Sulfuricurvum kujiense DSM 16994: one gene and its partner. Each later gene encodes a partner of the first gene's protein in a complex. Links are inferred from orthologs where the notes say so. Each region holds a gene or a part of one and is shown in the gene's direction. Other genes may lie near its edges. The genes, in order: dnaG and SULKU_RS10985.

Region 1 (3,271 bases):
CGCAAATTTAAGCTCTGCGCAAACACTTGATACTATCAATACCCATATTAAAAGCCGTGTTCATGAGAGCAATTCCATCACGCAGACGACATCGGATCAGGCCCACTCAATCCAAACGATCGTCAATGAAGGGGTAGAAAATTTCACGGTGACTCTGGAAAATATGAACAATGCCGTCGGACTGCTGCACCACGGACGGCAGGAACTATCCACCCTTTTGGATACCATTTCTCACAGTACAGAGCTTGAAACAGAACTCAGCAGCAAACTCGATCAACTAAACGGGGAGGCCTCTCAAGTCCAAAAAATCCTCTCCGTCATCGGCGATATTGCCGAGCAAACCAATCTTCTCGCACTCAACGCCGCGATCGAAGCGGCACGTGCGGGAGAACACGGAAGAGGGTTCGCCGTCGTCTCTGATGAGGTGCGAAAACTGGCCGAACGGACGCAAAAAAGTTTGACCGAAATCAATGCTACGATTAATGTTATTGTCCAGAGCATTGCCGACGCAACCGAACAGATGCATCTAAACGCCAAAGCGATGCAAAACCTCACTATGATCTCACAGAGGGTGGATAAAGATATAAATGAAACCGTCAGTGCGATGGAAAATACCAACATGCTGACAAAACAAAGCGTTACAAATTCCCAAACCATTGCAAACCACATCAACTCCATGCTGGTTCAAATGGAAAAACTCGGGACCATTTCATCGGCTAACGATACCTCCATGCGAGAACTCTCCGATATCGTTTCCCAAATCGCCTCGTCGGCTAATGCACTTTATACGCAGTTAGGGCAATTTAAGACACATTAATAAAGCCCCGTTTTGCTAAAATGTCTTTATGATTACCCAAGACTCCATCGAGGCTCTCAAAGCCCGGCTTGATATTGTCGATATCGTCGGCTCGTACATCGAGCTCAAACGTGCCGGAAGCAGCTTTAAAGCTCCATGCCCGTTTCACGATGAGAAGTCCCCCAGCTTCGTCGTCAACCCCTCCCGCCAAAGCTATCACTGTTTCGGGTGCGGCGTACACGGCGACAGTATCAAATTCGTCATGGAGTTTGAGAAACTCAATTACCCCGAAGCGATCGAAAAACTGGCCGCTTCCACCAATTTCACCCTCCATTACACCGATAACGCTCAGCAAAAAAAACGCTCAACGCTTCTGGAAAGCCTCAACGACTGGTATCAAAAATTGTTGGAGCAAAACCGCACCGCACAGGAATATCTGCATGAACGGGGTATTTATGCGTCCAGTATCGAGCGGTTCGGAATCGGATACGCACCCACATCACCCGAAACGCTCCGATTCTTGGAACAGCGCAAACTTCCGACCGCCGAAGCGATCGAGCAGGGGGCTATCGGCCGCGGAGACGACGGACGCCTTTTCGCCCGTTTTATCGAACGGATCACATTCCCTATCCACTCCACCAGCGGAGCCATCGTCGGATTCGGCGGACGTACCATAACGGGACATCAGGCAAAATACGTCAACTCCTCCCAAAGTGCCATCTTCAATAAGTCGCGCTTGCTTTATGCTTATCATCTGGCCCGTGAAGCGATTTACCGCCGTCGGGAGATTATCGTTACCGAGGGGTATCTCGATGTCGTTATGCTCCATCAGGCGGGGTTCACCCACGCCGTCGCAACGCTTGGGACCGCTCTCACCGCCGAGCATTTGCCGCTTCTTCGCAAAGGGGAGCCGAAAGTATATGTGGCGTATGACGGGGACAAAGCGGGACGTGCCGCAGCTTTCAAAGCGGCAAAACTTCTCAGCACTTCCGGTTTTGACGGCGGTGTCATATTGTTTGAGGGGGGATTGGATCCCGCCGATATGATTAAAAGCGGGCAGATCGAGCAGCTCAATGCCCTCCTGCATCGTCCGATCCCTTTTATCGAGTTTGTTATCACCGAAATGATCAGCGCCTACGATCTCCAAGACCCTAAAGCCAAAGAGACGGCGCTGCATGAAAATATCGCTTTTCTCAAAACTCTCTCGCCGCTCCTTCAAGAAGAGTACCGCCCTTTTATCGCTTCGAAACTGGGAATCTCCCCATCACTTATTCAAATCGGACAAAAAAAGAATACAGTACCTCAGCCTATTAATTTTTCTCACCACGATATCTGGGAGCTAAGCTTTATAAAAACGCTTTTGGAACGTCCCCATATTGCCGATACGCTCCTTGACTTTATCGATGCCTCTTTGCTGCAGTATCATGTGCAAGAATTTGAATCGGCTCTGCAGGGACGGAATGATGATCCCAGATTAAGTGCTTTGATGATGGATGACCGAATTCGAACGTTTGAAGGAGATGAGGGGCTTAGAGCGGAACTTATTACTTTCTTGAGCGCCCATTATAACCGTGAACTCAAAAAAGTGACAACTCAAAATACGGTATCATTCGATCAAAAATCGTACTTGATTCGTCAGTATCGGGATAAAATTGAGCGGCTCAAACGAGGCGAACTCGTACCATTAGGATAACCAAAATACATACTTTTCTTTTTAACAAGAAAAGTAAGCAAAAGAAAATTGTCTCCGCAACAAATCGCTGACGGTACGCGTTCGCACTTCTGCGCGCGACCTTGCTCTTTGTATGTTGCGTTGACACGATGTATAAAAAAGGAATTTCATGAAAGCAATCGCTTTATTCAGCGGCGGACTCGATTCGACACTCGCGGCCAAACTCATTATCGATCAGGGAATCGAGGTGATCGCCTGCAACATCAATACGGGATTCGGTTCGACCAAAGACCGTCTGGCACACATGAAAAACATGTGTGAACAGATCGGTGCCGAGTTTCGAAGCGTCGATATCCGTGACGAATACATCCGTGAAGTTCTCTTTACCCCGAAATACGGCTACGGTAAAAACTTCAACCCCTGCATCGACTGCCATGCCAAAATGTTCGAAGTGGCCAAACGCGTCATGGAAGAGTGGGGGGCTAGCTTTCTAATCAGCGGCGAAGTGTTGGGTCAACGTCCGATGAGCCAAAACAGCGAATCTCTTCAAAAAGTGCTCAATCTCAGCAACTGTGAAGGGCTGCTACTCCGTCCCCTCAGTGCCAAAGCACTAACGCCGACTATTCCCGAGACCGAAGGATGGGTGGATCGTGAAAAGCTCGAAAATATCAACGGACGCAACCGCGAACGCCAAATGGAACTGGCGGAACAGTTCGGTCTCAAAGATTATGAAGCACCGGGCGGGGGATGCCTCCTTACCGATGAAAACTTCTCCAATAAAATCCGTGATTTTATTGCCCACG
Region 2 (3,161 bases), 2.1 Mb from region 1 along the record:
AAAGAGTTTGAACAGCGCTACGGGGCAACGGCAGAGGGGATGGTGGCCTCAGCCGAGTATAACATCAAATACCTCGAAGATCTTGGATTTACCGATATAAAAATCTCTCTTAAAGCCAGCGATGTGCAGCGTACCGTCGAAGCGTATCGTCTTCTCCGTCCTAAAAATAACTATCCGTTTCATCTGGGTGTGACCGAAGCGGGGACGGTTTTTCATGCGACGATCAAAAGTGCGATCGGTTTGGGGACGCTCTTGCTGGAGGGCATCGGCGATACGATGCGTGTTTCCATTACGGGGGAACTCGAAGAGGAGATCAAAGTCGGCCGCGCGATTCTCAAAGACAGCGGGGTTGCCAAAGAGGGGCCGAACATTATCTCGTGTCCGACCTGCGGACGGATCGAAGCCGATCTGGTGAGTGCGGTCAGCGTCATCGAAGCGAAAGTCAAACACATCAAAAAGCCTCTCGATCTCTCGGTGATGGGATGTGTCGTTAACGCCATCGGAGAAGCAAAACATGCCGATGTCGCAATCGCGTACGGAAAAGGATCGGGGCTGGTAATGGTCAAAGGGGAAGTGGTAGCGCGGTTGGATGAAGACAAGCTCGTGGATCGTTTTGTCGAAGAGGTTGAGAAAATGGCTAGAGAGGAAGATTAAATGCTAAAACACGATAAATCTGCCCCGAATGGGGCAAGCTTTAGTGACCCAAGCGGTCTTAGCGTAGTTGCATGGGCTTCGCTCATGCGGCGTCTGCCGGAGGCAAACTAAATGGAAGAGTCTTTATATAATTTAGCGTTTGAGCGCTCTGTTCTAAGCTCTATCATTTTCGATCCTTCGCAGTTTGACGATTTTGATGCAGTGCTGACACCGGAAGATTTCTATCTCTCTGCCCATCAGGAGATTTACCGTGCCATGATGAGTTTAGCTCATCGGGATCTTCCGATCGATGAGGAGTTTCTCCGTAAAGAGCTCATGGCAAAACAGAAGTTCGATGAACGGGTGATGGTCGATATCCTCACCGCCAACCCGATCGCCAATACCAAGGCGTATGTGCAGGAGATCAAAGACAAAGCGATAAAGCGTCATCTTTTGACCCTCACAACGGAGATCAAACGGGTAACGCTGGAAGAGGAACTGACCGGTACCGACGTTGTCGATTTGGTTGAGAAAAAACTCTACGAGATTACCCAAAGCTCTCAGGCGACCGATTTTAAAGATGCCCCCTCTATCGCCGATGAGACGCTGGCATATATCGAAGAGATGAAAGCGCGCGGCGATTCGGTTCTTGTCGGTGTCGATACGGGATATGCCGAGTTGAACAAAATGACGACGGGATTCGGCAAAGGGGATTTGGTCATCATCGCCGCCCGTCCGGCGATGGGGAAAACGTCGTTTGCTCTCAATATGGTGCAAAATCTCCTCGATAAAGGGAAAGGGGTTGCATTCTTCTCGCTGGAGATGCCGGCTGAGCAGCTGATGCTGCGCCTTTTGAGCGTTCAAACCTCGATTCAGCTTCAGCGTCTCCGTGTCGGGGATATGAATCCGCAGGAGTATAAACAGCTTAACGATGCGGTCGATAAAATGCGCCGATCCAAACTTTTCGTCGACGATCACGGCTCGGTCAACATCCATCAGCTCCGCTCCAAACTCCGTAAACTCAAATCCCGTCATCCCGAGATCGAACTGGCCGTTATCGACTACCTCCAAATCATGAACGGAACAGGGGGAAAAGATCGTCACCTCGAAGTGAGTGAAATTTCGCGGGGGCTGAAAATGTTGGCGCGTGAACTCGGGATTCCGATCGTCGCCCTCTCTCAGCTCAACCGCGGACTCGAATCGCGCGCGGATAAGCGTCCGATGCTCAGCGATATCCGTGAATCGGGTTCGATCGAGCAGGATGCCGATATCATCCTCTTCGTCTACCGTAACGACGTCTACCTCTACAAAGAGGAGAAAGAACGGGAGAAAGAGGCGATAAGTGCGGGAAAAGAGTTTATTTCCAAATACGTCGAAAAGGAAGAAGAAGAGGCGGAGATCATTATCGGAAAACAGCGTAACGGTCCGACGGGGCACGTGAAGCTGATGTTCCAGAAAAAATTCACCCGTTTCGTCGATCGACCGACATTCGGTGCGGCGCAAATCGTCTATGAAAGCATCGATATGAAACCAGCTGTTATGAACCTTGATGATGAGAATGTTGAGAAAATTTCAATGCCAATAATTCCATTTTAAATGTCAAAACTGGAGCGTGTTGATCTCTTCGATTTCAAAAGCGGCTCGCTCTTTGTTCTGTTTCTCCTTTTTATCTTCTCACTCTCTTTATCCTATGAATATTATCAGTTTAAAAAACTTAAAACATTTGATGATCCGTTGGTTCGAGCCGAGGTCATCGATCAAGAAGTACGTCTTATCGGTGAGATTCCTAAAACCTCGATGAAGCTTCGGCTCGAAAACGGCGCGACTGTCCGATGTGCTATGTCTCCCTATCTGCGTGATCTGCGCGGACGCAATGTATCGATCGAGCTTCAGGTCGCAAAAGTGACTTTTCTAGATTATCTCAAAGGGTTTCGTACACGCGGCGTGATTATGGAGGTGTATCCGCAGCTGAGTCTCAAAGAGCAGTGGTATCGCCGTATTGCGCTTGCACACGATGATCCGTGGATGAAGGAACTCTACGGAGCGCTGTTCGTCGCTACCCCCATGTCGCAAGAGTTTCAAACACTGGTAGGGGCAATGGGGCTGAGCCATATTCTATCCATCAGCGGCTATCATTACGGGATTATTTCGCTGATTGCCTATTTTCTGCTCCGGCGTCCCTATCGGTGGCTTCAAAACCGCTATTTCCCTTACCGTCACGGCAATCGCGATCTATTTTTTATCGTATTGGGAATCTTGTTTTTGTATTTATGGGCACTGGAGTTTATTCCGCCGATGGTGCGGGCTTTCGGGATGATCGCTGTCGGGTATTGGCTTTATGATCGGGGGATAAAGATCGTATCGCTGCAAACACTGCTGATTACCGTCGGGGTATTGCTTGCTTTTTTCCCGAAACTATTGTTCTCTCTCGGATTCTGGTTTTCGACGTTTGGGGTGTTATCGATTTTTATTTTTGTCCGCTATTATGAGCATTGGAAGCCGTGGCAGATATTTCTGGCGCTTCACAT

Evidence for each region.
Region 2: the proteins of dnaG (region 1) and SULKU_RS10985 are in contact, whole or in part, in a crystal structure (PDB 2R6A), measured with the Geobacillus stearothermophilus proteins. The link is inferred for Sulfuricurvum kujiense DSM 16994 from one-to-one orthologs. Residues at the interface, in WP_049624496.1 of Geobacillus stearothermophilus: Lys456, Leu457, Leu458, Pro459, Ala460, Asn463, Ala464, Leu467, Leu535, Leu536, Ile537, Ala538, Gln544, Glu545, Asp548, Tyr549, His552; in WP_033016901.1 of Geobacillus stearothermophilus: Ser13, Glu15, Ala16, Gln18, Glu91, Leu92, Asp94, Ala95, Val96, Pro97, Thr98, Ala99, Ala100, Asn101, Tyr104, Tyr105, Ile108.

Annotation. Positions count from the first base shown.
Region 1 is NC_014762.1:77,798-81,068, forward strand. Bases 225-3,167 are described here. They hold dnaG (DNA primase), read left to right. Parts: upstream 225-845; coding sequence 846-2,489; downstream 2,490-3,167. Other genes in these bases: SULKU_RS15245 (methyl-accepting chemotaxis protein), read left to right, coding at 225-817; SULKU_RS00390 (argininosuccinate synthase domain-containing protein), read left to right, coding at 2,638-3,167. In the rest of the region: more of SULKU_RS15245, read left to right, coding at 1-224; more of SULKU_RS00390, read left to right, coding at 3,168-3,271. UniProt on the Escherichia coli protein: RNA polymerase that catalyzes the synthesis of short RNA molecules used as primers for DNA polymerase during DNA replication.
Region 2 is NC_014762.1:2,203,926-2,207,086, reverse strand. The notes cover bases 165-2,997. They hold SULKU_RS10985 (replicative DNA helicase), read left to right. Parts: upstream 165-765; coding sequence 766-2,229; downstream 2,230-2,997. Other genes in these bases: SULKU_RS10980 (ComEC/Rec2 family competence protein), read left to right, coding at 2,230-2,997; ispG (flavodoxin-dependent (E)-4-hydroxy-3-methylbut-2-enyl-diphosphate synthase), read left to right, coding at 165-654. Outside these bases: more of ispG, read left to right, coding at 1-164; more of SULKU_RS10980, read left to right, coding at 2,998-3,161. UniProt on the Escherichia coli protein: The main replicative DNA helicase, it participates in initiation and elongation during chromosome replication. Travels ahead of the DNA replisome, separating dsDNA into templates for DNA synthesis.